DNA from 4 places in the Variovorax sp. UC122_21 genome. Region 2 is predicted to be linked to each of the others. Evidence: predicted binding sites of a transcription regulator. Region 2 holds the regulator's gene; each other region holds the start of a gene.
The links. The regulator sigma-54, encoded in region 2, starts transcription at its own class of promoters, with help from an activator protein. The targets are predictions, from matches to a motif close to TGGCANGNAANCTGCTTT.

Region 1: the regulator sigma-54 is predicted to act here: its motif matches at 4,143-4,160, upstream of ACHMXE_RS42310 (TorF family putative porin).
Region 3: the regulator sigma-54 is predicted to act here: its motif matches at 2,020-2,037, upstream of ACHMXE_RS12445 (pilin).
Region 4: the regulator sigma-54 is predicted to act here: its motif matches at 3,002-3,019, upstream of ACHMXE_RS40620 (isopenicillin N synthase family dioxygenase).

The regions. Positions count from the first base shown of each region.
Region 1 is NZ_CP172004.1:6,266,675-6,274,093, forward strand. Features, by position in the region: gene ACHMXE_RS42290 (LysR substrate-binding domain-containing protein) at 1-143, opposite strand, end outside; gene ACHMXE_RS42295 (SMP-30/gluconolactonase/LRE family protein) at 158-1,087, opposite strand; gene ACHMXE_RS42300 (ammonium transporter) at 1,361-2,788, opposite strand; gene glnK (P-II family nitrogen regulator) at 2,818-3,156, opposite strand; gene ACHMXE_RS42310 (TorF family putative porin) at 3,221-4,099, opposite strand; gene ACHMXE_RS42315 (YifB family Mg chelatase-like AAA ATPase) at 4,314-5,852, shown strand; gene ACHMXE_RS42320 (serine/threonine-protein kinase) at 5,941-7,419, opposite strand, start outside.
Region 2 is NZ_CP172004.1:5,808,376-5,815,794, forward strand. Features, by position in the region: gene ACHMXE_RS40060 (YceI family protein) at 1-339, shown strand, start outside; gene ACHMXE_RS40065 (YceI family protein) at 372-1,013, shown strand; gene ACHMXE_RS40070 (LysE family translocator) at 1,036-1,680, shown strand; partial or broken gene ACHMXE_RS40075 (phospholipase D family protein) at 1,690-3,289, opposite strand; gene ACHMXE_RS40080 (RNA polymerase factor sigma-54) at 3,300-4,889, opposite strand; gene lptB (LPS export ABC transporter ATP-binding protein) at 4,920-5,714, opposite strand; gene lptA (lipopolysaccharide transport periplasmic protein LptA) at 5,711-6,424, opposite strand; gene ACHMXE_RS40095 (thiol:disulfide interchange protein DsbA/DsbL) at 6,737-7,384, opposite strand.
Region 3 is NZ_CP172004.1:52,045-59,463, forward strand. Features, by position in the region: partial or broken gene ACHMXE_RS12435 (CHASE2 domain-containing protein) at 1-728, shown strand, start outside; partial or broken gene ACHMXE_RS12440 (3',5'-cyclic-nucleotide phosphodiesterase) at 1,080-1,884, shown strand; gene ACHMXE_RS12445 (pilin) at 2,106-2,648, shown strand; gene ACHMXE_RS12450 (transposase) at 2,669-3,121, opposite strand; gene ACHMXE_RS12455 (transposase domain-containing protein) at 3,269-3,865, opposite strand; partial or broken gene ACHMXE_RS12460 (transposase) at 4,096-4,392, shown strand; gene ACHMXE_RS12465 (pilus assembly protein) at 4,523-5,611, opposite strand; gene ACHMXE_RS12470 (PilC/PilY family type IV pilus protein) at 5,608-6,159, opposite strand; gene ACHMXE_RS12475 (PA14 domain-containing protein) at 6,084-7,419, opposite strand, start outside.
Region 4 is NZ_CP172004.1:5,930,486-5,937,904, forward strand. Features, by position in the region: gene rutC (pyrimidine utilization protein C) at 1-179, shown strand, start outside; gene rutD (pyrimidine utilization protein D) at 185-991, shown strand; gene ACHMXE_RS40605 (malonic semialdehyde reductase) at 988-1,584, shown strand; gene rutF (NADH-dependent FMN reductase RutF) at 1,608-2,132, shown strand; gene rutR (HTH-type transcriptional regulator RutR) at 2,143-2,838, opposite strand; gene ACHMXE_RS40620 (isopenicillin N synthase family dioxygenase) at 3,055-4,056, shown strand; gene ACHMXE_RS40625 (VOC family protein) at 4,062-4,448, shown strand; gene ACHMXE_RS40630 (BMP family ABC transporter substrate-binding protein) at 4,531-5,628, shown strand; gene ACHMXE_RS40635 (ABC transporter ATP-binding protein) at 5,649-7,175, shown strand.

The sequences.
Region 1 (7,419 bases), 460 kb from region 2:
TGCGACTCGAGCTGGCGGATGCGGTGGCTGACCGCGCTGGCGGTCACGCAGAGCTCGTCGGCCGCGCGGCCCGCATGGCGCAGCCGCGCCAGCGCCTCGAAGGTCACGAGGCACTGGATCGGCGGGATGTGCTGCAAGGCCATGCGAACGCCGGGGTTCAATCCTCGAAGAAGTGGACCGGCAGTCCCGGCGTCTCGACGCGCGTCGACAGCACCATGCCCGAGGCGGGCTTGCGCGCCAGTTCGGCCTCGGGCCGGCCCTTGCGCGCGGTGGTGACGAACAGCGTGCGCAGGTCGTCGCCGCCGAAGCAGGGCATGGTCGGGCATTGCGCCGGCAGCGCGAAGGCCGCCACGACCTCGCCCGAGGGCGCGAGGCGCAGCAGTTGCGCGCCCTCGAACATCGCGACCCAGTAGTGGCCTTCGGCATCGACCGTGGCGCCGTCGGGCCGCCCGCCGTAGGCCAGCGCCGAGCCGGGCGACCAGCCCTCGGGCTTGGCGTCGAACTGCTTGAAGACGCGGGCGCGCGAGAGCGTGTTGTGCGCGGCATCCCAGTCCCAGGCGCGCACCGCGTGGGCCGGCGTGTCGGCCCAGTAGAGCGTGCGCGCATCGGGCGAGAACGCGAGGCCGTTGGCCGTGGTCACGCCATCGGCCATCTGCGAGAGCATCGGCGACTGGCCGCCGTCGCGGCGCGCGTCGAGGCAGTAGAGCGCGGCATTGGCGCGGTCCTTCGCCTCGTTGATGCTGCCGGCCCAGAAGCGGCCGAACGCGTCGCACTTGCCGTCGTTGAAGCGCATGGTGGCCGCGTCGTGCTCCACGCGCGCGATCGCGGACAGCGCGCCGCCCCATTCCCGCGCGCGGTAGATGCCGTCGCGCAGCGCGATCACCAGGCCGCCGCTGCGCGCGGGCGCCATGCAGCCGGGCTCGGTCGGCAGGTCCCAGCGCTCGACCGCGCCGCCGGCGCCGATCTCGCCGCGCGTGCGCAGCACCGCGCGGCCGGGAATGTCGAGCCAGTACAGGGAGCGTTCCTGCGGGTGCCAGAACGGCGATTCGCCGAGGGCGCTGAGGCTGTTGTCCAGGGGGGTCCACATGCCTGGGATTGTGCCCCCGCGCCACGGCCAGCCGCTGTCGGACCGCACCGGGCCGCGCCGGGCCGCGCCGGATCGGGGACAAAAAAAAGCCCGCTCGCACCGAGGTGCTTGCGGGCTGAACATCCAAAGGAGACTCTCGCTGAAAAAATGGGCTTCAGGAAACCTTGGAAGGACCTTGGAAAAACAGGGTGGTGGTCTGGTGGTGGACCGCGGGTCCCTTCCTCTGGAGCGAGGAACCCGCGGTGTCCTTGTCGCGTGTCGGAGCTTTTCCGATCAGCGGTTGTAGGCGGTTTCGCCGTGCGACGAGATGTCGAGGCCTTCGCGCTCTTCCTCTTCCGTCACACGCAGGCCGAGCACCAGGTCTGCGATCTTGAAGGCGATGAACGCCACGACGCCGGACCAGACGATGGTGAACAGCACGCTCTTGATCTGGATCCAGACCTGGGCGCCCATCGAGAAGGTGTCGGGGGTCAGGCCGCCGGTACCGCCGAGGCCCTGGGCCGCGAACACGCCGGTCAGGATGGCACCCAGGATACCGCCCACGCCGTGGACGCCGAACACGTCGAACGCGTCGTCGGCACCGAGCATGCGCTTGAGACCGCCCACGCCCCAGAGGCAGACCAGGCCGGCCAGCAGGCCCAGCACGATCGAACCCATCGGGCCGACGAAGCCGGCGGCGGGGGTCACTGCGACGAGGCCGGCGACGGCGCCCGAGGCGGCACCCAGCATCGAGGCCTTGCCCTTGTGCAGGCTCTCGCCCAGGATCCAGGACAGCGCGGCGGCGGCGGTGGCGAGCACCGTGTTCACGAAGGCCAGGCCAGCAGCGGCGTTGGCGGCACCCGCCGAGCCGGCGTTGAAGCCGAACCAGCCGACCCACAGCAGCGAGGCGCCGACCATGGTGAGCGTGAGCGAGTGCGGCGTGAAGGCTTCCTTGCCGTAGCCCACGCGCTTGCCGACCATGTAGGCACCGACCAGGCCGGCCACACCGGCGTTGATGTGCACCACGGTGCCGCCCGCGAAGTCGAGCGCGCCGTCCTTGCCGAGCAGGCCGCCGCCCCAGACGATGTGGGCCATCGGCACGTAGGCGAAGGTGAACCACAGCACCGAGAACAGAAGCACGGCCGAGAACTTGGCGCGTTCGGCGAAGGCGCCGACGATCAGCGCCACGGTGATGGCGGCGAAGGTGCCCTGGAACGCGACGAACACGTACTCGGGGATCGTCGTGAGCGCGCCGAAGGTCTCCTGCGACACGCCCTTGAGGAAGATCTTGTCGAAGGTACCGACGAAGCTTCCTTCACCCGTGAAGGCGAGGCTGTAGCCGTAGATGGCCCACAGGATGCTGATCAGCGAGAAGATCACGAAGACCTGCATCAGCACCGACAGCATGTTCTTCGAGCGGCCCAGGCCGCCGTAGAACAGCGCGAGGCCGGGGATGGTCATCAGGATCACGAGCAGCGTGGAGGTCAGCATCCAGGCGGTGTCGCCCGAATCGACCTTGGGTGCCGGGGCCGCGGCCGGCGCGGCGGCGGGAGCGGCAGCAGCCGGTGCGGCCGCGGCTGCGGCGGCCGGCGCGGCGGCAGCCGGAGCCTCGGCGGCCGGTGCCGAAGCGGCGGCGGCGGGCGCGGGCGTCTGCGCGAAGCCGGTGGTGCCGGCGGCAAGCACGCTCAAGCCGAGCGCGAGGGAGACAAGCAGTTTTTTCATGGACGTTGTTCTTTCGGGCCTGGACTCGATCAAAGGGCTTCGCGGCCCGTTTCGCCGGTGCGGATGCGCACGACCTGCTCGAGGTTGTAGACAAAGATCTTGCCGTCGCCGATCTTGCCGGTGCGCGCGGCGCCCTCGACGGCTTCGATCACGCGTTCGACGAGGTCATCCGAGACGGCCGCCTCGATCTTGACCTTGGGCAGGAAGTCGACGACGTACTCCGCGCCGCGGTAGAGCTCGGTGTGGCCCTTCTGGCGGCCGAAGCCCTTGACCTCGGTGACGGTGATCCCCTGCACGCCGATGGCCGAGAGGGCTTCGCGCACTTCGTCGAGCTTGAACGGTTTGATGATGGCTGTGACCAGCTTCATGAGTTGCTCCTTTGGATGGAAAGAATTCGCGCGGCAGCATGGGCCGCGCCTCGTTGTGTTGCGCTTACAGCGTCTTCGTCAGCGTGAGGATGAAGCGCGGCTTGTTGGGCGAGTAGACCTGCTGCACGGTGTAGAAGCCGAAGTCGTACAGCGGGCCGGCCGCGACGTTGAACGCGTCCTTCTTGTTCGCGCCTTGCACCGAGCCGGTGAGCGTGAGACCGCCGCCGAAGTCGTAGGTGGCGCCGACGTTGTAGTCGACGTAGTTCTTGGCGGCCGTGTTGTGGCGGATGTCGCTCGAGAAGCGGGTGAAGCCGACGGCGGCCTTGAGCGTGACCTTCGGCACGATCTCCTTGCTGTAGCTCAGGTTCAGGTAGCCGGTGTTGCGGCCCTTGAGGCCCGAGCCCAGCTTGTTGCCGGCGTAGCCGAAGTAGTCCTTCGACACCGTGTGCGAGTACTTGGCCGTGAACGAGCCGAAGGTTTCGTTCGCGTAGGTGGCCGCGCCGTAGAGCTCGGTGGTGTTGCCCACGGAGTTGCCCGGGTAGATGTAGGTCAGCGCACCGACGTCCATGTCCAGCGGGCCGGCCTTGAACTTGTAGCCGCCGTACAGGTCGACCTCGACGCTGTTGCCCTTGAGCCAGTTGACGCTGGAATTCCAGTTGCCGACGTAGAAGCCGCTCTCGCCGAAGGCGTAGTCGAAGCCGCCCTGGATGGCGGGCTTGAGGCCGCGGGTCTTGGCGTAGTCGTCCCGGCCGATCATGTCCTGGTCCTGGCCGCGGAACTTGTAGTTCGTGGTCAGCGAGATGTTGGCCGTGATCGGGGAAGCAGCGGGTGCCGCGGCAGGCGCCGCCGCAGCGTCTGGGGTGGCCTGCGCCAGGGCGGCGCCCGACGTGGTCAGGGCGGTGGCCAGGACGATCAGGGCCTGGGCGGCGGAACGGTGCGTCATCGGGAACTCCTCGCAAGTAGTGTTGTGGAACCTGATGACCCTCAAAGCAGGGAGCGTGCCAAAGTGCACATCCCCCGGCGACCGGTTGCGGCGCACCCCAGGAAGACAGCCAAAAATAGTTACAAGCGCAATGCTTTGTGGCTTGCACTGAAAAAAGAACAAGACGCCCGCGACGACCGAAATCGGGCGCACCAATATAGGGAGGAAGCACGGAATGAGTCTGTCTTTGGTGCAAAGCCGCGCCTTGCTCGGGCTTGAAGCGGCCAGTGTCACGGTCGAGGTGCATCTGGCCAACGGCCTGCCGAGCTTCACGCTGGTCGGGCTCGCCGAAACCGAGGTCAAGGAAGCGCGCGAGCGCGTGCGTTCGGCCATCCAGAACGCCGGGCTGGAGTTCCCGCACAACAAGCGCATCACCGTGAACCTCGCGCCGGCCGACCTGCCCAAGGACTCGGGCCGCTTCGACCTGCCGATGGCGCTGGGCATCCTTGCGGCCAGCGGCCAGATCGAGGGCGCGCGGCTCGCGGGGCACGAATTCGCGGGCGAGCTCTCGCTGTCGGGCGAGCTGCGGCCGGTGCGCGGCGCGCTCGCGATGGCGCTCGCGCTGCACACGCGCGGCATCGCCACCCGGCTGGTGCTGCCCGCGACCAGCGCCGACGAGGCCGCGCTGGTGCCCGGCGCCGAGGTCCATGGCGCCAGGCATCTGCTCGACGTGGTGCGGCGCTTCCTGCCGGCCGATGCGCAGGCCGACCAGGACGCGGACGACGACGGCTGGTCGCGCGCCCGGGCGTCGGCGCCAGCCGGCGCCCCGGCCTATGCCGACATGGCCGACGTGAAGGGCCATGCCGGCGCCAAGCGCGCGCTCGAGATCGCCGCGGCCGGCGGCCACAGCCTCCTGATGATGGGCGAGCCGGGCTCGGGCAAGTCGATGCTGGGCCAGCGCTTCGCCGGCCTGCTGCCGCCGATGCGCATCGACGAGGCGCTCGAGAGCGCGGCCATCGCGAGCCTGGGCGGGCGCTTCTCGACCGAGCGCTGGATGCACCGGCCGACCGCGTCGCCGCACCACACCTCGAGCGCGGTGGCGCTGGTCGGCGGTGGCTCGCCGCCGCGGCCCGGCGAGATCTCGATGGCGCACCACGGCGTGCTGTTCCTCGACGAGTTCCCCGAGTTTTCGCGCGCCGCGCTCGAGGCGCTGCGCGAACCGCTCGAGACCGGCACCATCACCATCGCGCGGGCCGCGCGGCGGGCGGATTTTCCGGCGCGCTTTCAACTCGTGGCCGCCATGAATCCATGCCCCTGCGGCTTTTTGGGCGCCCCCGCGAAGGCCTGCCGCTGCACGCCCGACCAGGTGGCGCGCTACCAGCGCAAGCTCAGCGGCCCCCTGCTCGATCGCATCGACCTGCACATCGAAGTGCCCGCAATCTCGGCGCAACAGCTGCTCGACGCGCCCGCGGGCGAACCCACCGCCGCCATCCGCACGCGCGTGATCGCCGCGCGCGAACGCGCGATCGAGCGCCAGGGCCGGCCCAACCAGGCGTTGCAGGGCGCCGACATCGACCGCCATGCGTCGCTCGGCGACGAGGCGCGCCGCTTCATGCACACGGCCGCCGCCCGGCTCGGCTGGTCGGCGCGCAGCACGCACCGCGCGCTGAAGGTGGCGCGCACCATCGCCGACCTCGCGGGGTCACAGGTCATCGAGACCGCGCATGTGGCGGAGGCGGTGCAGTACCGGCGGGCACTGCAGAAGGGCCTGTAGCGCCTCGCGCGACGCGCGGATGGGCTACGGCGCAGGCCGTTCGCCACCACCTGCTGGCACTGGCAGGCGACGACGACCGGCCGCTCGCCTACTTGAACTCGTGGCTCACCACCGGCGCCGACTTGCTGTCCTGCACCGTCACGCGCTGCCGGTAGACCTCGAGGTCGCCGTTGCGCACCTCGATGTTGTAGATGCCGGGACGCAGCGACAGCGACTTGAGCGGCGGGCTCACGCCGCGGTCGGCGCCGTCGACGAAGACCTGGCCCCAGGGCCGGATGTTGAGCGTGACGCGCCCCATGCCGGCCGCGGCGCCCGGCACGGGCGCTGCCGCCGTGCCGCCCGCGACCGGGGGCACCGCGCCCGGCGCACCTGGCGCGCCGGGCACCCCGGCCGTGCCCGGCGGCACGGTGCCCTGCAGCACCGGTTGCGTGCTGGCCGGCTGCGCGAGCCGGTTGAGTTCGGCGATGGCGTTGCGCGCGTCGCGCGCATGCGGGCCGCGGCGGTAGCGGCGCAGGTAGGCCTCGTAGCCCTCGCGCGTGTTCTCGGCCTGCGCGAGGTTCCAGTCCTCGGCCTCGCTGATCGCGAGCGCGGGCTCGGGCGGCGGGCTCGTGGGCGTCACGGGCACGTTGTCGAGCGGGCTCAGCGCGCCGTTGCTGCCCGGTGCGGTGGCCGGCGGCACGGCGGTCGGCGAGTTGCCGCCGGTGGGCGCGGCCGCGGCGCCGCCATCGGCCGCGGGCGGCTGTGAGGCGGCCGCCACCGTGGCCGAGGCCGAGGCGGCCGGCGGCATCACGGCCGGCGGCGAGGCCGGGTTCGACATCGGCGCGCCCGGCGGCGGCACCGGCGGAACCATCGCGGTCGAAGTGGGCGGCGGCGACTGCGTGATGCGCAGGCCGATCCAGCTGCCGACGGCGATCAGCGCCAGCACCAGCACGCCGACCAGGCCCCAGCGCGGCAGCGAGGACTTCTTCTTCGCGGACGGCCGTGCGCCCGGCGCGCGTGCCGGCGCGGCGGCCGGCGGCGGCACCGGCGCGACCGGCGGCGGCGCCTCGAAGGGCGCGGGCGCCGAGACCGGCACATAGGGCTCGACCGGCGGCGCGACCGGTGCGACGGACGCCACGGGCACGGCGGGCACCACCGGCGCCGGCGCCGCGAGCCCGCTCACGTAGATGTCGCCGAGCTTGGTGAGGCCCAGCTCGGCCGCGAAGGCCGCCACGGTCTGCGTGCGGTCCTTGCTGTGCACCGCCAGCGTGTGGTCGACCGCGGCACAGAAGGCCGGGCTCAGGTCGGGCCGGTTCAGGCTCGCGAGCGGCACGTAGGCGTCCTGCACGCTGCGCACCACGGCCGAGGGCGGCGGATGGCCGGTGACGGCGCGGTAGAGCACCGCGCCCAGCGCGTAGAGATCGGTCCAGGCGCCCTGCAGCAGCGTGTTGTCGTCGGCGTACTGCTCGATCGGCGAGTAGCCCGACTTCACCATCACCGCCACCTCGTCGACCAGGTCGGCGATCGACTTGCGCGCGGCGCCGAAGTCCAGCAGCACCGGCAGGCCGTCCTGCTGGATGAAGATGTT
Region 2 (7,419 bases):
TTCGGCATTCCGATGACCGATGCCGAGCTGCCCAAGGCGCCGTGGTTCGATGCCGCGCATTTCCCGCAGGCCGGCTTCCAGACCATGGCCATCAAGGCGCTCGGCGACGGCCGCTTCGAGATGGCCGGCAAGCTCACGCTCAAGGGCATCGCCAGGCCGCTGACCGTGCCCGTGACGATCGCGCCGGGCTCCAACGGCCAGTCGGTGGCCAGCGGCAGCTTCGTGCTGCAGCGCATCGACTACAAGGTCGGCGACGGCGAATGGACCGACACCTCGGTGATCGCCAACGACGTGCAGGTGCGCTTCAAGCTCGTCGTCGACGGCCTCGGCGCGCCCTGACCCCCACACACTCCCCGCATGCAGCATTCGCCATGAAGAACAAGACACTGCCTTCCGCCGTCCTGCTGGGCTTCGCGCTCGCCGCGTCCGGCCTTGCCGCCGCGCAGGAATACACCGCCCCGGCCGTCGCGGCCAAGCCCGCGGGCGGCCCGGTCAAGGGCGCCAGCTACGTGGTCGACCCGACCCACACCTTCGTCATGTACGAGATGGGCCACTACGGCACCACCACCAACCGCGGCCGCTTCAGCACCAAGGACGGCTCGGTGCAGATCGATGCCGCCGGCACCAGCGGCAAGGTCGACATCACCATGGACATCAGCTCGATCAACACCGGCGTCGACCTGCTGAACCGGCACGTGCAGAGCAAGGACTTCTTCAACGTCGCCGAATTCCCCACCGGCCGCTTCGTCGCCGAGCGCATCGCCTTCAGCGGCGACAAGGTGGCCGAGGTGCCCGGCACGCTCACGCTGATGGGCCAGACCAAACCCGTCACGCTCAAGGCCGTGCGCTTCAACTGCTACCTGAGCCCGCTGATCAACCGCCAGGTCTGCGGCGGCGACTTCGAGACCACCGTCGAGCGCAGCGACTGGGGCATCACCTGGGGGCTGAACTTCGGCTTCGAGAACAAGGTGAAGCTGCTGGTGCAGGTCGAGGCGGTCAACGTGCAGCCATGAGTTCCGAAAGAGAGCACCTCCAATGATCGACACCACCCTTTCCCTGCTCGGCATCGCTGGCGCCATGGCCGTGGGCGCGATGAGCCCGGGCCCGAGCTTCGTGATGGTGGCGCGCACGGCCGTGGCCTCGCGCGCCGACGGCCTCGCGGCCGCGCTCGGCATGGGCGCGGGCGGGCTGGTGTTCGCGATCGCGGCGCTCGCGGGGCTGCAGGCCGCGTTCCTCGCGGTGCCGGCGCTCTACCTCGCGATCAAGGGTTTCGGCGGTGCCTACCTGGTCTACCTCGGCATCCGCATCTGGCGCGGCGCGCGGCAGCCGCTCGCGATGGCGCCGGAGGTGGGCACGCCCGCGGCATCGGGCGGCCGCGGCAAGCGCACCTTCCTGCTCGGGCTGGCCACGCAGGTCAGCAACCCGAAGACGGCCGTGGTCTACGCGAGCATCTTCGCGGCCTTCCTGCCGCGCGAGGTGCCGCTGGTGCTGGCGCTCGCGGTGCCGGCCGTCATCTTCTGCATCGAGACCGGCTGGTACGCCATCGTCGCGCTCGCGCTGTCGTCGGCGGCGCCGCGCTCGGCCTACCTGCGCTACAAGACCTGGATCGACCGCGCGGCCGGCGGCGTGATGGGGCTGCTGGGGCTGCGGCTGGTGTGGTCGGCGGTGCGCGGGACCTGAGGCCGGTTCCTAGAGCAGGCTTTCGGGCGTCAACGGCGCCAGCAGCTCGAGCATCGTGCGGTCCCAGAAGCCCGAGTCGGGCTCCTCGCTCAGCACCGTGGTCTTGCCCGCCTCCTCGCTGATCCACTCCAGCCGCGAGTCGCTGCCTTCGGCGAAACGCAACCGGTAGGCGCCCTGCTGCTTGAGCACCTCGAGCAGCTTCAGCGCCTGCTGCGCCATCTCGGGGCTGCGGATGAATAGGCCGATCTCGGTGTTGTGGACCTCGGAGCGCGGGTCGAAATTCATCGAGCCGACGAACAGGATGCGCCGGTCGATCACGGCCGACTTGGCATGCAGCCGGCCGACCGAGGTGCCGAACAGGCCCAGCCGCACGCTGCGACGCGTGCGGTTGGTGCTCAGTTCGTAGAGCTCGGCGCCCAGGCGCAGCATGTCGGGGCGGTAGCGGCGGTAGGCGGTGTGCACCAGCGGCTCGTCGGTGGCGGCGAGCGAGTTGGTCACCACGCTGATCTTCACGTCGCGCCGGCGGATTTCGTTCATCGCCTCGAGCCCCGCGGCGCCCGGGATCAGGTAGGGCGAGACGATGGTCACCTCGCTGCGCGCGCGGCGCATCTGCTCGACCACGTTGTAGCGCACGCTGTCGACATCGAGCAGCGGCACGCCGCCGTACGAGGCGGTCTTGCCGATCACGCGGTCGGGCGAATCGGCATAGGCCTCGGCCGTGGTCCAGATCAGGCCGAGCCGGCCGGCGTCGAGGTCCTCGGCGATCGGGCCGTAGCCCAGCAGGTCGTTGGGCGCGGGCTTCGGCGGCGGCGGCGTGGTGTCGGGGCCGGTGGCGGCCTCGAAGCGGCGCCGCAGTTCTTCGGCAGGCAGCGCGCTCGCCACCACCGACTCGACGGGCCGCACGTAGGGGCTGTTCCAGTACTGGTCGAACAGGCTGCCCAGGCGCGGGATCAGCGCGCCGGTCACGAAGGTGTCGAGGTCGATGAAGTTCTCGCCCGCGGTGCGCCGGAAGTACTGGTTGCCGATGTTGCGCCCGCCCGCCACCGCCATCGCGCCATCGGCGATGAACAGCTTGTTGTGCATGCGCCGGTTGACGCGGTTGAAGTCGAACAGCGAGGCACCGAAGCGCGCGAGCAGGCTGCCGCGGCCGGCCGGGAAGGGGTTGAACAGGCGCAGCTCGACGTTGGGCGTGGCCGCGAAGCCGCGCAGCAGCTCGTCCTCGCCCGAGGTGTAGAGGTCGTCCATCAGCACCGCGCACCCGCACGCCGCGCTGCGCGGCGTCGCGCAGGGTGCGCAGCAGGTAGCGGCCGGTCTCGTCGTTCTCAATCTGGTAGTACTGGACGTCGAGCGTGCGCTGGGCGCGGCGCGCGAGCTGGATGCGGGTGTCGAAGGCGAAGTCGCCGCCGGGCATGAGGCGAAAGCCGCTGAGGTCGGGATCGGGCTGCGCGGCCAGCGCGATGCGGCCGAGCGCGGTGTCCTTCGACACGGCGATGGCCTGGGTGGGCGCGCGCGGGGCCTGGTCGGGCAAGCTCGCGCAGCCGGCGGCCAGCAGCGTGGCCGCGAGGGCGAACATCCAGAGCCCACAGCGCGACAGCAGGCGTCGGGCCATCGGCGGCTTTCTACAGGGCCTTGCGCAGGTTGGCGGGCGCGATGCGCAGCGCCTCGCGGTACTTGGCCACCGTGCGGCGCGCGCACTCGATGCCCTGCTCCTTGAGCATCTCGGAGATCTGGCTGTCCGACAGCGGCTTCTTCACGCTCTCCGAACCGACGAACTGCTTGATCAGCGCGCGCACCGCGGTGCTCGAGGCATTGCCGCCGGTCTCGGTGCCCAGCGCCGAGCCGAAGAAGTACTTGAGCTCGACCGTGCCGAAGGGCGTGGACATGTACTTGGCGGTGGTCACGCGCGAGATGGTGGATTCGTGCAGTCCGAGCTCGTCGGCGATCTCGCGCAGCACCAGCGGGCGCATCGCGAGCTCGCCGTGCACGAAGTAGCTCTTCTGCCGCTCGACGATGGCGTTGCTCACGCGCAGGATGGTGTCGAAGCGCTGCTGGATGTTCTTGATGAACCAGCGCGCCTCCTGCAGCCGCTGCGACAGCGCCTGGCTGCCCTCGCCCTTGTGCGACTTGAGCGCGCCGGCGTAGATGTCGTGCACGCGCAGCCGCGGCATCACCTCGGGGTTGAGCATGACGCGGAACTTCACATTGGTGCCGCGGCCGGTCTTGGTCACGATCACGTCGGGAATGACGATGTTGCGCTCGACGTCGACGAAGCGGCGGCCGGGCTTGGGCTCCAGGCGCGCGATGATCTGCAGCGCCGAGCGCACCAGCTCCTCGTTGGTTCGCGTGAGCGTGGCCAGGCGCTTGAAATCGCGCCGCGCGAGCAGCTCCATCGGCTGCTTGCAGATGGCCAGCGCGGTCTTGCGCACCAGCTCCTCGTCCTCGGTCTCGTCCTCGTCGGCCAGCGCGCGCAGCTGGATCGCGAGGCATTCGCCGAGGTCGCGCGCGCCCACGCCCGCGGGCTCCAGGCTCTGCAGCAGGCCCAGCGCGACCTGGAAGTGGTGCACCAGTTCGTCGAACTGGTCGTTGTCGTCGCCCGCGAGGCCCGAGGCCAGCGCAGGCAGCGAATCCTCGAGGTAGCCGTCGTCGTTGAGCGACTCGATCAAAAAGCGCAGCGCGGCGCTGTCGTTCTCGTTGAGCCGCAGGCTCAGCGCCTGGCGGTGCAGGAAGGACTGCAGCGATTCCTGGCTGCGCGCGAGCTCGGTGGCATCGGCGCGCTCGTCGTCGCCGGTGCTGCTGTTGTTGCGCGCGGGCGCGTCGCTGCCCCATTCGCTGTCGTCGGGCGCCATGTCGACGGTGCCGTCGCCTTCCCAGTCGGGCTCGCGCTCGGGCGAGTCGAGGGCCGGCTCGGCCTCGGACGACGAGGCGGTCTCGGTGGACGTGGTCGAGGTCGAGGGCGCGGCGCTCGCGTAGTCGCTCTCGGCCTCGCGCTCGGTGTCCTCGCGCGGCGCCGGCGTGTCGGCGGCGTCGAGGCCGAATTCCTCGCGCGCGGCTTCCTCGGCGGTGCGCTCGAGGAAGGGGTTCTCGTCGAGCATCTGCTCGACCTCCTGGCTCAGTTCGAGCGTGGAGAGCTGCAGCAGCCGGATCGACTGCTGCAGCTGAGGTGTCAGCGCGAGATGCTGCGAAACGCGCAGCGACAAGCCTTGTTTCATGCCCTCAGCAAATGACTGGCGCGAGCTTCATCACATCCGGAAGTGCTCGCCCAGGTAGACCCGGCGCACTTCGGCGTTGTCGACGATCTCCGAGGGCGTGCCCTGTGCCAGCACATGGCCGTCGCTGATGATGAAAGCGTGATCGCAGATGCCCAGCGTCTCGCGCACGTTGTGGTCGGTGATGAGCACGCCGATGCCGCGCTCCTTCAGGAAACTGATGATGCGCTGGATCTCGATCACCGCGATCGGGTCGATGCCGGCGAAGGGTTCGTCGAGCAGGATGAAGCGCGGCTGGGTGGCCAGCGCGCGCGCGATCTCGACGCGGCGGCGTTCGCCGCCCGACAGCGCGAGCGCGGGCGAATCGCGCAGGTGGTCGACGCGCAGGTCGGCCAGCAGCTCCGACAGGCGCTCTTCCATGCGCGGCTTCGACAGCGCCTGCAGCCGGCCGTTGGCATCGGGTTCGCGCTGCAGCTCGAGCACCGCGCGCACGTTCTCCTCGACCGTGAGCTTGCGGAAGATCGAGGCCTCCTGCGGCAGGTAGCTCAGGCCCATGCGCGCGCGGCGGTGGATCGGCATGTGGGCGATCGGCTCGCCGTCGATGGAGATCTCGCCCGCATCGGCGCGCACCAGCCCGACGATCATGTAGAACGAGGTGGTCTTGCCGGCGCCGTTGGGCCCGAGCAGTCCGACGACTTCGCCCTTCTGCACGTCGAGCGAGACGTCCTTGACCACCTTGCGGCTGCCATAGCTCTTCTGCAGGCCGCGCGCGACGAGGCGGCTGCCCGGCACGCCGTTGGCTTCCTGGGTTCCGGCGGCTTCGATCACTTGCGTTCTTCCGCTTCGCCGCTGAGCGTGGTGCTCGGGCGCAGGCCGGCGCCCGGGGCCGGCGTGGGCGTCGGCGCCGCGGGACGGCGCGTGGCCGGGGCCGAGGCACCGGGTGCCGCGGGCGCGGCCGACTTCGGCGTGAGGATGGCCTTGACGCGGCCGCCGCCGCCCGGCGCCGACACGCCGGCGTTCGGCGGCACGGTCGAGCCGTTGACGGTGTAGGTGTCGTTGCCCTGGTCGTAGACGATCAGCGCGCCGCTGCTCTCGTCGTTGGGCGTGGCGCCGACCAGGCGGCGCATGACGGCGCGGCGGATGAACTTGACGTTGTCGGCGCGGCTGTCGTACTCGATGACCTCGGACTCGCCCTCGATCCACTCGTCGCCGTTGCCGTTGCGCTTCTGCTTGTAATAGGCGAGCTTGCCGGGCGCCGCGGTGACCACCCCGTACTGGTAGCCCTCGGGGTCCTGGCGCACGTCGATGCGCGCGCCGCGGATGATGATGGTGCCCTTGGTGACCACCACGTTGCCGGTGAAGACGCTGGTCTGCTTGAGATCGTCGTAGCGCATCGAATCGGATTCGATGTTCATCGGCTTGGTCCGGTCGGCCGTTTCGGCCAGGGCCGTGGCGGCGGAGCCGGCCAGCAGCAGCGCGGCCAGCACGAGGCGACCGGTGCGGCGAAGGGAGGAGGTGGGGTGAGAGTGCGATGTCATAGAGGCACGAAACTTGCTCTGCATTGTATGCGGCCCATCGCGCCAGACCCATGCGCGCGGATGAAAAAGCCCCGGGACGGCGAACCCGGGTTGCGGCCCCTCGCGGGATGGACCCGCGTTTCCGCCGGATGGCGGCTTGGCCGCCCCGGAACCCTCGACGGGATTCCGGCCTCCCGGCGGCGGAGCGGCTACAAGGTGTGAAGAAACCGTCGCGAGCGCCCCGAGGTCGCGCCGAAGGCCGGAGCCGTACTCTGTACGGTGAGGACCGCAGGTGCGAGATCGGGGCGCGCGGCAGGTTTATTCACGCCCTTGTCAACCCTTGCGGGCTTCGCCGATCAGGTAGTTCGTGACCGACAGCGCCTTGTTCATGTTGCCGGCGGTTTCGCCATCCACGTACCAGCGGCCGGCCACGGCCAGCGCCGGCACGCCGGCCACCTTGTAGGCATCGGTCAGCTGCGAGGCGCGCTTGGCCTTGCTGGCCACGCCGAAGGAGGTGAACAGTTCCTTGAACTTCGCGGCGTCGAGGCCGCTCTTCTCGGCCCAGGCCACGATGTTGGCGTCGCCGTTGACGTTCTGGCGCTGGGCGTGGATCGCGTTGAAGACCTTGGGCTGGTATTCGTCGACCTTGCCCATCGCCTCGAGCGCGTAGTACAGGCGCTGCTTGGCCTCGACGTCGTTGCCCACGAAGGGCACCGGCACGCGGCGCAGCACCACGTCGGCGGGCTTGCTCTTGGCCCAGGCCTCGAGCGCGGGCTCGAAGTCGTTGCAGTGCGGGCAGTTGTACGAGAAGAACTCGATCACCTCGATCTTGCCGGCCGGTGCGTCGACCGGCACGCGCTTGTCGAGCACGAGGTATTCGGTGCCGGCCTTGGGCGCGCGGGCCTGGGCTTGCGCGGGCAGGTGGGCCATCAGGCCGAGCGAGCCAGCGGCGACGGCCAGCGAGAAATCACGACGTTTCATGGGAAAGAGCTCTCCAGTTGGTAGACGGCAGACTG
Region 3 (7,419 bases), 860 kb from region 2:
TGGCCTTCATGCTGACCGTGGCCGCGGCGCTGGTCGGGCTCAACACTTGGCTCTATGTCGCGCACGGCCTGGTGCTGCCGCTGGCCTCGGCGCTGGCCATGGTCGCGCTCGCCTTCCTGCTCAACATGAGCTGGGGCTACCTGGTCGAATCGCGCGCGCGCCGCGGTCTGGTGCAACTGTTCGGCACCTACGTGCCGCCGCAGCTGGTCGACGAGATGCTGGAGCGCCCCGGCCGCTACAGCATGCGCGCCGAGAGCAAGACCATGACCGTCATGTTCTGCGACATGCGCGACTTCACGCGCTTCTCGGAGCAGATGTCGCCTTCCGAGCTGCAGGCCTTCCTCAACACCGTGTTCAGCCGCCTCACCGACGTCATCACCGCGCACCGCGGCACCGTCGACAAGTACATGGGCGATTGCGTCATGGCCTTCTCGGGGCGCGCCGCTCGAGACGCCCGAGCACGCCAGCCTCGCCGTCAATGCCGCGCTCGACATGGCCGACGCGGTGCACGACCTCAACCGCATCCACCGGGTCCCTGGGGCCGGCCCGAGATCAGCATCGGCATCGGCATCAACAGCGGCGTCATGAGCGTGGGCGACATGGGCTCGGCCGCGCGGCGCAGCTACACCGTGGTCGGCGACGCGGTCAACCTGGCCTCGCGTCTCGAGGGGCTCAGCGGCCACTACGGCGTCGAGATCGTCGCCAGCGGCGCCACGCGCGAGCTCGCGCCGGCCTATGTCTGGCAGGAGCTCGACAGCGTGTTCGTCAAGGGCCGGGCCCAGGCCGTCGCCGTGTTCACGCCGCTGGCCGTCGCCTGGGACGAGGCGGCCGTCATCGCCGTGCGCGAGGCGCACCGGCTCGAGCGCTGGGCCGAGGTGCTGGCCGCCTACCGGCGCCAGGACTGGGCCTTGGGCCGAAACTTGCTGGACCCCCCTCCTCGTGGCCGATGCCAAAAAAGTCCTTTACCAGCTCTACGCGCAGAGATTAGCCTCGATGGCCTTGCGCCCGCACGATCCATCGTGGGACGGTGCGACCCGGTTCGAAACCAAATGACAGACACAGACAAGGGGTCTCTCACAATGCAGGTTCGCGTGCTGGGTTGTTCGGGCGCCATCGCCAAAGACTGCCGCACCACCTCTTTCCTGGTCGATACCGACCTGCTCGTCGATGCCGGCACCGGCGTCGGCGACCTCACCCTCGAAGAAATGGCCGGTGTCGACGACATGGTGCTCACGCACTGCCATCTCGACCACATCGCCGCCCTGCCCCTGATGCTCGACGCCGTCGGCGGACGCCGAACCCGGCCGCTGCGCGTGCATGCGCTGCGCGCCACGATCGAGGCGCTGCGCGCCCATGTTTTCAACAACATCATCTGGCCCGACTTCGAGAGCATCCCGAGTCCCGAGGCCCCCTTCGTCACCTTCCACGACATCGCCGTCGGCCAGACCCTGCTGCTCGGCAGCGCCACGCCCAAGCGCATCGAGGTGCTGCCGGCCGTCCAGTACCGTGCCCGCCTGCGGCTTCGCCGTGAGCCGCGCCGATGGGGGTGCGCATTGGGTCTTCAGCGGCGATACCGAGCGCAATGCGCCGTTCTGGGACCGCGTCAACGCCCTGGAGGTCGCGATGCTTGTGATCGAGACGGCGTTCAGCAACCGGGAGCAGGCGCTGGCGGAGCGCAGCCTGCATCTGTCGCCGACCATGTTGGCCGACGAACTGGCTCATATCGGGCCGGGCAAGGACTACCCGATCTACATCACGCACACCAAGCCGGCGGAAACCGAGGAAATCATGAGTCAGATCGAATCGCTGGCCGGCCGGCAGGTGCCGGGGCTGGCGCAGCGGGACATCCGCTGGCTCAAGGCGGACGGCATCCTGACCTTTTGAGCCCGGTCGTGCGGCACGGATGGCATGACAAATTTGTCACCATGTGTCGCATCTTGATACATCTTCTGTCACGTGCAGTAACACCAATGTGGTCTGGAGTGACGCGTTAGGTCGCTGACGGGGTGCCGAAACGGGTGGCACGGATGCTGCGGAAGGTTCTTCGCTCCGGGGGGAGGACTCCCGGGAGTGAATACCAACCCAACCAACCTGGAGTTAGTGAAATGAACCGTCGCACTCTCGCCCGCCGCGCTCAGGCCGGCTTTACCCTTATCGAACTGATGATCGTTGTGGCGATCATTGGTATTTTGGCGGCTGTGGCTCTGCCAGCTTACAAAGACTACACCGTCAAGGCTCGCATGTCTGAAGTGGTGCTAGCTGCATCGCAGTGCCGCACGACCATCAGCGAAACGGTCCAAAGCATGGATCCGGCGAAGACGTTCGGCGCGACTGAAGAAAATGTCTACGGCTGCGATGCGGTAAACCCGACCAAGATGGTTGCTTCGATCACGACCACTGCTCCAACTGGCGTAATCACCGTCATCCCGCACGCAACTAATTTGGGTCAAGCGACGGCATTTGATCCCGCCGAAGACAAGATCATCCTGACCCCTTATCGCAATACCGCGGCAGCCGGCGCCGCCCCCGCTGCAGGCGCCTACGCTTTGGCAACTGCCACCACCGGCGGACAAGGCACTCAAGTTTATGAGTGGAAGTGCACCTCGACCGGCGCCGCCTCGAAGTACGCACCGGGTTCATGCCGCTAGTCAGCGTAGCTTCGAAAATCTCACCGCAAAGGGCCGCCTTCGGGCCAATGCCAGTCAGTTAGAACTGACTGGCATTTTTTTCGTCGGGAATTTGTGGGCCAGTTCTTGACGACCCTGGGGAAGTAGCGCCCGGTGCGCCGAGGCGGCAGCACGAAGTAGCGCGACTGCGCCAGCAAGGCCTCCAACTGCTTGGGCAAGGTTCCCGCAGAGTCAAGACTGGGGATGGCCAGTAAATTCACGATGGCATAGCTGGCCGTGTGGAAGCTGATGCGCTGGGGTTCGACCTTCACATGCTCGGCCATCTTGCCCATCCAGCGGCGCAGCAGCGTGTAGGCGATCAGCACGCCCCACAACTCCTGGCGCACCAACTCGGGCTGCTCGCTGCGCAGCACCGGTTCTGCGTCCTGCAAGGACTGCTTGATCTCCCTGAACCCCAGCTCGATCTCCCAACGCTGGCGGTACAGATCGGCCATGGGCGCGCAGGATGCGCCCGAGCGTCCTGCACGAGGTGATGAAGCGCCGACGTCGCCCGCCCACGCTGACCTCGATCAGCCGGGCCTGCCAGTGGCTGGGCAACTGTGGGCGCAGTTGGCGCGCGCGCTGCGATTCGGGCATGCGGATCAACGCATCGCCCTCGGCGAGTCGCTCGACGACTCGTGGCGCAAGTTGTCCTTGGCCCGCATCAGCCAGTGGCGCTGCTCGCCCGCGGCCTGCCAGTCCAGCAGGAACGCGGCCGAGAAGTACCCTCGATCGAACAGGGTCACGGCGTGATCCACGCCCTTCAATTGCGCCGCCAAGCTCAGCTCGCCGCAGTCCATGCCGCCGATCCTGGCGTCCAGCAGTTCGTGGCTGTGAGTGTCCATCAGGCAGGTGGCGCGGATCTGCGGCCAGGGCAAAGGTCCATGCCGCGTGCTGCAGCTGCCCAATTGCTGGCGGTTGTCGGGCGTGTCCGGGGCTGACCACACCACGCCGTCCACGGCCAGCACCCGCAGCGCCTGCTCGCGCTGTGGCGAACGGCCCCAGGCCTGGGTCCGCAGCTCAAACAGCCGCTGCAGCGGTTCTTCGCCCAGGCGCTGACGGGCTTGCACGCTCACGCTGGGCGCGGGCAGCGCCTGCCCAGCCAGGCTCAACTCCAATTGTTGGACCCCCTGCCATAGCGGTCGCTTGCGAAACAGCGCCAGTCCAGTCACCAGCCACACCGCATGCTCGGCGGGCAACTTGCGCTTGCGGATGGAGGTCTTGCCGCTGGCCTTGAGCGCTGGTCTATCCAGGCTGAATCTATCAGTGCACTGAGTTCATCAACCCGATCGAGCACTCGCGGTAGCGTCTCGCGCAGGGCGCTCTATAGCAGGCTCATCAAGCAAAAAGGGGAACGTGTTCAACACGCTCCCCTTGTACTGGATCAGCTCGTCCCCGGGCTTAACTAACTGGTATTGGGGCTCTGGGCCGCAAGTTCCCCACGGTGGTGGCTGCTTGGCGTCGGGCCTGGGGTCGGGTGATCCCGTTCTTCGCGTTCGCACCGCCCATTCGCCGGGTGATCTACACGACCAACGCCATCGAGAGCATCAACGCGCGGCTGCGCAAGATCATCAAGACGCGGGGTCACTTCCCCGGCGACGACGCGGCTGCCAAGCTGATCTGGTCGGCGCTGTTCAACATCACGGCCGACTGAGAGCGTGCCGCCAAGGAGTGGCGAGAGGCGATGAATCAGTTTGCCATCGCCTATGGCGATCGGTTCATTTGAAGCGCCGCCCTGTAGCATGAGAGCGACTTGCACACAAAAATTCGGACAAGCCCCAGGACACCGGCCCTCTACTCGATATGGTCGACTCAACATATGCTCCTCCGATCACTCAATCTGTAGATCGATCGCGTTAGTCCACTGTTGGTACCTCACGCCAATTCAGCAGACGAAGGCCAAGCACGCCAGGCAATTTGATTGGGTTGTTTTTCATCTCACCTCTTACATCGCCGCTCACCAACCGTGTAGTTCCATCAACGCTCAAGAATCGCAAATCAGTCACAGCCGCTCCCACCGCATTAAATGCAACTATGTTTCCCGAACCATCAACAAGCGTTGATTTTCCAGTGCCGAAGTCGATCGCATAAACACGACTGTTACCCGAAGGCGAGCACGCGTCGCCTGTAGTCTGAAGCGTGGAGAAGGCCACCGCTCCGCTGTTGGATGTCGATGCATTGATCACACGCCAGCCCACGTTGCTGGTCACCCCGAGATCCGTGTACCACCCGCGACTGGTCGCAGACAGCGCGATGCCCTCGGTCAAGTTCGTTACCGCTTGCAGGTCATTTCGAACGATCGGGAAAGTCCCAGAGCTGAACGCGCTGGCCGTGCCATCGATCACGGCGTAGTAGCTCTGCTGTTGAGATGATTGAATATCGCTCGAATCCAACAATCGTCCCGTGCCGACCAGAACAAAGCGCTTCTTGCTCAACGGCTGAATCTCTATCAAAGGCTGTGTGGTGACCGGCTGGGACCGATCGGAGCCATCTGTAAACTTGGCGATCAAGGTGGGAGCTGGATAGTTCGCAGTACTTCCTTTCGCAAGCGTGAGATCGAACCGCCACATCTGGCCGTTGAGATCGCCCGCATAGACGGCGTCCGCCGTGCCATCGGTGAAATCCTGGACATATGCGGCCGCCTGCGCCATGCCTTCCGACTCTGAAGGAGTCGCGATCTTCTGGAGAAGCTGACCATTGGTCGGATTCACGATGTAAAGATAGCTACTCGTTCCGCCACCGTTGTAGCCGCTCGTGAGGATCGCAACCCAGCCATATTTGCGGGTCTTCACTACGACCGGCGCGCCATAGCTATACCCCATGTCCGAATCGGTGAACTCCCAAAGTACCTTGGCTGCAGCTTTTGCCTCTGTATTCATACTTGCAGGATTTGTCACATCCAGGGCATAAAACCCTTTCCCGCCCTTGCCGAGGCCGCCGATCAAGACGGTGCGCCAGTCCGAAGTCGCGGCGGATGTGGTCGTGAACGTACCCCTGCAGATTTGAAGTCGATATCGAAGGTATATGGTGTCGCATCGACGTAAAAACGATGCTGATAATAGGGATTGCCGAGCTTGGCCAGCAACCCGTCGTTGCCCGCAGAATTGCTTCCCCCAAACAGCAAGCTTGGAATGTAGGCAAACTGTTCATTGCCCGCATCCGTTCCAGTGAGCGCGCCATTGAACGCATGCACCATTCCGTCGTTCGCGCCGGTGTAAACCATCACCGGCCGATCCTTCCAAGTGGTCTTGAAGGCGGCATAGCCAGGATTGACCGAATCCGAGAAGTTGAGTGAGGGCGGGCCTGCGGGCGTAACCTTGGCATTGACTATGTCACCGAGCAGCAGATCGCGTTGACGGTAGGACTTGCTCGAGTCGCTTGACGTACGCTCGTTGGTTCTGTCTCCACGCAGCCAATTCAGATACTTCTGGCTATCGTTGCCGACGAAGGCCGTATTGAGAGATCCCTTTGAGCCGCCGTCAGACTGTTGTATCGAAAAGGAATTCCAGCGCTCGCACTCCGTGTTATGACGCGCCGCGCGGTATCCCATCCGGTGCCGGAAAGCTGAGCTTCCAGCTTTGTCTTTGTGTCCCACTTCAGAGTACTTGCTGGATTTCCGCTGGCGTCGAAGGTGATCTGATTCGCGCTCAAAAGGCCAGTCCAACTCTTCGAGTCGTATTGCGCGGCGTAGGAGGCGACACCTGTCGAAGATACCTGTGCGCTCGAAAGTGAAAAAGATGTCGTGTATGCGGAAATCTCGTTGGAGATTCGCTCGAAGGCTTGTTTGAGGCCCGCGACCATCGTGTCGGGACGACCCGCGGCAAAATAATTGTCTGGACGATTCCAAGTCGAGTTGTTTCTGACGTCCTTGAGGGTCTCTCCATTGGTCGACCACCAATCCAATGGAATGGTGCCGTCGAAGGTATAGGGATCGAAACCAGCGGGAATCTTCTTTTGATTGAGTCCGCCGAACTTTGCGGCCATGTAGAACTTGTTGTTTCGCGAGAAAGACTGCTCCAGAACGTCGACCCAATAGGTCTGCACTGTTTGCTTTCCCGTCAGGTCCGGACGGATATCCTTGGTGTTGGCCTCGAGTGCGAGACCCGCCATGTAATCTGTCGAACTCGATGCTCCCGTGAGAACCGTGGCTTGATTCGGTCCCATTGCTTGCAGCGACTTCACGTTGTTGGTGCTGCGGATGGCATCGAACATGGTGTCTGCCGAAACCTCCGTTGGCAATGAGGGCTCTCTGTCCGTCACAGTATTGCCAGGCACATTCTTGTCGCCGTGCGTGTAAATATCGCCAATACCGAGCACGAAATTGCGCTGGCAGGTGTACTGGATCGGATCCGTCCAGTTTGTGATCACAGGAAAGCCATCGGCCCAAGTGGTCTTGGTGGGAGCATCCGCGCCGTCCATGGCGCTCCATGTTGGCACGTTACCCAGATTTCGGTAGTACCGCAGCGCCGCATAAAACAATTCGTTCACCGGGTCATTGCTTTTGTAGCTTCCTGGAACGAGTTGCCCGAACTTGTTGAGATAATTCATTACCCCGCTGTCCGAGATGGTTACGCTGGTATTGGAGGTGGTAGCAGTGGCGTCGGTCGGGTCGGGATTGCGAATAAAGATGCCGGTGGTCGAGTCCCATTCTCTGTTGTCATTGGTCGTGGGGCCCTGGCCCGGCACGGGGTAGGTCGGACCGACGAATTTCTGACGAGCGCGAAGGACGCCGCCATCCCGGGTATAGGTACTG
Region 4 (7,419 bases), 120 kb from region 2:
ACGTGACCTTCAACCAGATCATGATCAAGGACTGGGCCGACTACGCGAAGATCAACGCGGTCTATGCCGAGTTCTTCCCGGGCACCAAGCCGGCGCGCTTCTGCATCCAGTGCGGCCTGGTGAAGCCCGACGCGCTGATCGAGATCGCCTCGATCGCGCACGTGGGCCAACAGGCCTGAGTTCGATGAGCACCCTGCACTACGAGGTGCATGGCCCGTCCGATGCCGCGGCCACCGTGCTGCTGTCGTCGGGCCTCGGCGGCTCGGCCGGTTTCTGGCAGCCGCAGCTCGGCGCGCTGGTCGCGGCCGGCCACCGCGTCATCGTCTACGACCAGCGCGGCACCGGCCGCAGCCCCGCCGCGCTGCCCGAGGCCTACGCCATCGCCGACATGGCGCGCGACGTGCTCGAGATCCTCGATGCCACGCACACCGCGCAGTGCCACTTCGCGGGCCACGCGCTCGGCGGCCTCGTGGGCCTGCAGCTCGCGCTCGACGCACCCGCGCGCATCGCGAGCCTGGTGCTCGTCAACGCGTGGGCCCGCCCCAATCCGCATTCGGCGCGCTGCTTCGATGCGCGGCTCGCGTTGCTCGGCGCCTGCGGCGCGCGCGCCTATGTCGAGGCGCAGCCGATCTTCCTGTACCCCGCGGCCTGGGCCGCCGAGCATGCGCAGCGCGTGGCCGACGAGGTCGACCATGCCTTCGCGCACTTTCCGGGCGAGGCCAACATGCGCGCGCGCATCGGCGCGCTGCGCGCCTTCGACGTGGCCGCGCGCCTCGGCGAGATCGCCGCGCCCGTGCTGATCGCGGCCGCCAAGGACGACGTGCTCGTGCCCTGGACCTGCTCGCAGCATCTCGCCGACGGCCTGCGCGACGTCACGCTCGACTTCGTCGCGCACGGCGGCCATGCCCACAGCGTGACCGAAGCCGAGGCCTTCAACCGCGGACTGCTCGATTTCCTCTCGCGGGTCGCCGCACCCGCCGCCATCGCATGACCACTTCCTCTTCGCTCGACGACGCGGCGCTCGCGCTGCTTTTCACCGCCGCGCGCAGCCACAACGGCTGGACCGACGAACCGGTGTCCGACGCTCAGCTGCGCCAGCTGCACGCGCTCGCCAGCCTCGGCCCGACCTCGGCCAACTGCTCGCCCGCGCGCTTCGTGTTCGTGCGCACGCCCAAGGGCAAGGCCCGGCTCGCGCCCGCGCTGTCCAAGGGCAACCTCGAGAAAACGATGAGCGCGCCCGTCACCGTCATCGCCGCCTGGGACCGCAGGTTCTACGACCGGCTGCCCACGCTGTTCCCGCATGCCGACGCGCGCAGCTGGTTCACCGGCAGCCCCGAGGCCGCGCACGAGACGGCCTTCCGCAATGCCAGCCTGCAGGCCGGCTACCTGCTGCTGGCGGCGCGCGCGCTCGGGCTCGACGCGGGCCCGATGTCGGGCTTCGACAAGGCCAAGGTCGACGCCGCCTTCTTCGAGGGCAGCGACTGGACCGTCAACTTCCTCATCAACCTCGGCCACGGCGACGCGTCGAAGCTGTTCGGGCGCCTGCCGCGCCTGGGCTTCGACGAGGCCTGCGTGCTGGCCTGAAAGCACCCGGCATGCAACACGCCATGGCCTCCATTCCGACGCCCGCCGGGTTGCCGTGCGGCCTGCAGAAAAGCGACTATCGCAACGCGATGGCGCGACTGGGCGCGGCCGTCAACATCATCACCACCGACGGTCCCGCGGGCCGCGCCGGCTTCACGGCCTCGGCCGTCTGCAGCGTGACCGACGAGCCGCCGACCCTGCTCGTGTGCCTCAACCGCTCGGCCTCGGTGTACCCGGCCTTCAAGGCCAACGGCGTGCTGTGCGTGAACGTGCTGGCCGCGGGCCACCAGTCGCTGTCAGCGCTGTTCGGCGGCCGCACGCCGATGGACGAGCGCTTCGCCGCCGGCCGCTGGCGCCGCGATGCCACCGGCTCGCCGATGCTCGAGGACGCGGCCGTCTCCTTCGACTGCCGCGTGATGCACGCCACCAGCGCGGGCACGCACGACGTGCTGTTCTGCGAAGCCGTGGCCATCGCCATCGGCGGCGCGGCGCAGGGACTGATCTACTTCGACCGGCGCTATCACGAGATCGCGGCGCCGCCGCACTGAAGCCGCTGCCTCAACGCGGCTCGATGCCCTGCAGCACGATGCGCTGCACGTTCTCCACCGTGCGCTCGAAGAAGCCCTCGTCGTCGAGCGTGTGACCCGACAGCGCCTGCACCTGCACGCCGAAGTCGGCGTAGTGCTGCGTGATCGCCCACAGCGCGAAAATCAGGTGCGGCGGATCGACCGGCGCGAGCTTGCCGGCCTCGACCCAGGCGCGGATCACTTCGGATTTCTTCTCCACCAGCGTGCGCAGCTCGCGATCGAGTTCGTCGCGCAGCAGCGGCGCGCCCTGGATCATCTCGAGGCAGAACAGGCGCGAGGCATCGGGCCGGTCGCGCGAGATCACGAGCTTGCGCCGGATGTAGTCGCCGATCGCCTCGCGCGGATCCTGCTCGGCGCTGAAGCCGCGCAGCGGCTCGAGCCACAGCGCGAGCAGGTCGCGCAGCACGTTGACGTAGAGCTCCTCCTTGTTCGCGAAGTAGTAGAGCAGGTTGCTCTTCGACACGTCGGCGCGCGCGGCCACCTGGTCGATCGAAGTGCCGTGCAGCCCGAAGCGCGAGAACAGCCCGAGCGCCGCGCCCAGGATCGCGCTGCGCTTGTTCTCGATCTGGCGCAGCCGCCGGTTCACCGCCGACGCGCTGCGCACGGCGGGCTTGCGGCTCGGCTTCTCGCTGTGGCTGGCCGCGGCCAGCGCCTTGGTCTTCGGCATCTTCCCTCGCTCTTTCTCTGTTCGTCGATCGTCGTCGGTCATGGTTTCGGAACGCGCACCACTGTAAGGCCGCGATGCATCGCACCGCGCCGCGCCGGTGTTGACCAGGCCCCACGGCGCACCATGCTGACGCGACGAAAGCGATTTGTCCATTTGGTCCAACTGGCACAGACGTTGCATGGCGAAAGGCATGCCAAGCCCATGGAGCCATTCGCCATGACCCTGCTGTCCGTTCCCATCATCGATCTCGCGCCGTACTTCGCCGGCACCGCCGAAGGCAAGGCCCAGGTCGCGCACAAAGTCGACGAAGCCTGCCGCAGCATCGGCTTCCTCGTGATCACCAACCACGGCATCGCACCCGAGCTGATCGAACGCGTGGCCTCGCTGTCGCGGCGCTTCTTCGAGCTGCCCCTGGCCGACAAGCGCAAGGTCGACCGCCCGCGCGAGGACGCGGTGCGCGGCTACAGCGCGGTCGGCGAGGAAGGCCTCTCGTACAGCCTCGAGGAAGCGGCACCGGGCGACCTCAAGGAGTCGTTCTCGATCGGCCCCTCGAACGTGCCCGACGACGACTACCACCGCGGTCCCGCCGCAGGCCCGCACTTCGAGCCCAACAGCTGGCCGCCGATCGAGGGCTTCCGCGAAGCCTACGAGGGCTACTTCGAGGCGATGAGCGATCTCTCGCGTTCGCTGATGCGCGTGTTCGCGCTCGGCCTCGCGCTGCCCGAGCGCTTCTTCGACGACAAGATCGACCGCCACATCAGCATGTTCCGCGTGCTGAGCTATCCGCCGCAGCGCGAGCAGCCGCTGCCGGGCCAGCTGCGCGCGGGCGCGCACAGCGACTACGGCAGCCTCACGATCGTGCTGCCCGACGACAAGGGCCTGCAGGTGTTCAACAAGGCCGGCCAGTGGGTCGACGTGCCGCAGGTCGAGGGCGGCCTGGTCGTCAACATCGCCGACCTGATGATGCAGTGGACCAACGACCAGTGGGTGTCGACGCTGCACCGCGTGATCAACCCGCCCTTCGAGGTGGCGAGCACCAACCGCCGGCAGTCGCTGGTGTTCTTCCACCAGCCCAACTACGACGCGATGGTCGAGTGCCTGCCGAGCTGCCTCGCGCCCGGCGAACAGCCGAAGTACGCGCCGATCTCCTCGGGCGACCACCTGACCTCGAAGTTCGTCAAGCAGACGACCTTCGGCGGCACCAAGGTGACGGCGTAGAGAACATGGCCCACCTGTCCTACGTCAACGTCTTCGCGAAGGACGTGGTCGCGCTCAGCGGCTTCTACCAGCGCGTGTTCGGCTTCCCCGAGATCGAGGCGATCCGCTCGCCGATCTTCCGCGGCCTCGACACCGGCAAGTCGAGCCTGGGCTTCAACGCGCTCGATGCCTACGAACTGCTGCAGCTCGCCGAGTTCTCCGACACGCGCGGCGTGAAGTTCCTTCTCAACATCGACGTCGACAGCCAGGACGAGGTCGACCGGATGGTGCCGATCGCGCTCGAGGCCGGCGCCACGCTGGTCAAGGCGCCCTATCGCACCTACTACGACTGGTACCAGTCGGTGCTGCTCGATCCCGAGGGCAACGTGTTCCGCATCAACTTCATGCTGTGACGCGCCTGCGGCCTCCTCGCGCCTGCTCCTTCTCCTTCTTCTTCCGGCCCCTTCCGCCATGCCTCTCTCGAAAGGTTGCTCCATGCCGCGCACTCCCGTCTCCTGTCTCGCCCTGACCTTCGCGGCGGGCGCAGCGTCCCTCGCGGCGCTGCCCGCGGTCGCCGCCGACGGCTTCACGCTCAAGGACAAGCCCAAGATCGCGATGCTCTACTTCGGCCCCAAGAACGACGGCGGCTGGACCCAGGCCTTCGACGAGGCGCGCGTGAAGATCGAGAAGGAACTCGGCCAGAAGATCCAGTTCGTCGAGAACGTGCCCGAGGACGCCTCGGCCATCAAGCCCGCGGCCGAGAAGTTCATCCAGCGCGGCGCCAACATCGTCATCGGCACGGCCTTCGGCTATTCCGACAGCTTCAAGGACCTGGCCGCCAAGTACCCCGACGTCGCCTTCCTCAACGGCTCGGGCACCACCAACGGCCGCAATCTCGAATCCTTCTACGGCCGCACCTACGAGAGCCAGTACCTGTGCGGGATGGCCGCGGGCGCGGCTTCCAGGAGCGGCAAGCTCGGCTTCGTCGCGGCCGATCCCTTCGGCGTGGTGAACTGGACCATCAACGCCTTCGCGCTCGGCGCGCAGAAGATGAACCCCAACGCCACCGTCAACGTGATCTACACCGGCGCGTGGAACGACCCCGTGAAGGAACGCGCCGCCGCCGCCGCGCTGATCGACCAGGGCGCCGACGTGATCGGCCAGCACGTCGACAGCCCCACGCCGCAGATCGTCGCGCAGGAGCGCGGCGTCTACGGCACCGGCCACCACCGCGACCTGCGCCAGTTCGCGCCCAAGGCCACGCTGTGCTCCTCGGTCTGGGTGTGGGACCGCTTCCTGACGCCCGAGCTCAAGAAGATCATGGCCGGCAACTGGAAGCCCGCCGAGTACGGCGCCTTCATTTCGATGAAGGACGGCGGCACCGACATCGCGGGCTTCGGCCCGGCCGTGCCCAAGGACAAGGCCGCGCTGATCACGGCCGAGCGCGACGCGCTCATGAAGGGCAAGCAGATCTACGCCGGCCCGCTGGCCGACCGCGACGGCAAGGAGCGCGTGGCCAAGGGCGCCGTGCTGTCCGACGCCGACCTCTGGAAGATGGACTGGTTCGTCAAGGGCGTGGTCACGCAGAAGTAGCCGCGAGGAATTCCGCTCTCATGCCCAACGCGCTCGAACTCACCGGCATCCGCAAATCCTTCGACGGCTTCGCGGCACTGACCGACGCGCACTTCGCCGCGCGCTGGGGCGAGGTGCATGCGCTGCTCGGCGAGAACGGCGCGGGCAAGTCCTCGCTGATGAACATCGCGGCCGGCCTCTATGCGCCCGAGGCGGGCCAGCTGCTGGTCGACGACAACGCGGTGCGCTTCGCCGGCCCGCGCGATGCGGCGCGCCAGCGCATCGGCATGGTCCACCAGCATTTCAAGCTGGTGCGGCCCTTCACCGTGGCGCAGAACATCCTGCTGACCGCGCCGCCTTCGGCCGAGTTCCGAAGCCATGGCGAGCGGCTGCGCGACATCGCGCGCGACATCCGCAACAAGGCCTCGGCGCTGGGCTTCGACATCGACCCGATGCGCCGCGTCGACACGCTCTCGATCGCCGAGCAGCAGCGCGTGGAGATCCTCAAGGTGCTGCTCGCGGGCGCGCGCATCCTGATCCTCGACGAGCCCACCGCCGTGCTGACCGACCAGGAGGCCGCGCGGCTGCTGCAGACCGTGCAGGGGCTCGCGCGCGGCGGCGCCGCGGTGGTGCTGGTCACGCACAAGATGGCCGACGTGAAGACCTATGCCGACCGCGTGACCGTGATGCGCGGCGGCCGTACCGTCGCCACGCTGCGCCCGCAGGATGCATCGGTCGCCGAGCTCGTGAAGCTCACGGTGGGCGAAGCGGTCGCGGCCTCGGCTTTCCGGCCCGCGCCCTCGGCACGCGGCGCGGTGCGCCTGTCGGTGCGCGGCCTGCGCACCCCCGCCTCGCCCGAGGGACGCCGCGTGCTCGACGGCGTCGACCTCGTGCTGCACGCGGGCGAGATCTACGGCCTGGCCGGCGTCGGCGGCAACGGCCAGGGCGAGCTGGCCGGCGCGATCCTCGGCCTGCCGGGCGAAGCCGTCGACGGCGAGATCCGGCTCGAGGGCCAGGGCGACCTCAAGACGATGGCCGCTTCGGCGCGGCGCGCGCTCGGCATCGCGGCGATCCCGGCCGACCGCTACGGGCTCGCGCTCGCGGGCGGCCTGTCGGTGGCCGAGAACTACGCCATCGGCCGCGTGCACACGGGCCGCTACGGCCCGGTGTGGCGGCTGCGGCGCGGCCGCATCCAGGCCGACACGCAGGAGGCGGTGCGCGCCTTCGACGTGCAGGGCGTGCGCTCGGTGGCGCAGAAGGCCGCGCTGCTGTCGGGCGGCAACGCGCAGAAGCTGGTGCTGGCGCGCGAGTTCGGCAAGTCGCCCACCCTGGTGCTCGCGCACAGCCCAAGCCGCGGGCTCGATGTGCGCGCCAGCGCCGAGGTGCATGCGCGGCTGCGCGCCGCGCGCGATGGCGGCGCCGCGGTGCTGCTGATCAGCGAGGACCTCGACGAGGTGCTGCAGCTGGCCGACCGCGTGGGTGTGATGACGCGCGGGCGCATCGCGGGCGAGTTCGCGCAGCCGGCCGACCGCCAGGCCATCGGACAGGCGATGGTGGACCATGGCTGAGGCCACGCTCGCCCCCGACACCGCGCGCGGCGCGGCACCGCATCGCGCGCAGCCGCTGGCACGCCGCCGCTACGCGCTCGAGATCCGCCAGCACATGGCCTGGCGCTGGCAGGCGCTGATCCTCGCGGCCGCGCTGGCCGCGGGCTTCGCGATCTCGGCCGCGATCCTCGTGACCGCGGGCGTGCCGGCCGACGAGCTCGCCAACGAGTTCGTGACCCAGACCTTCCTCGACGGCCAGAACTTC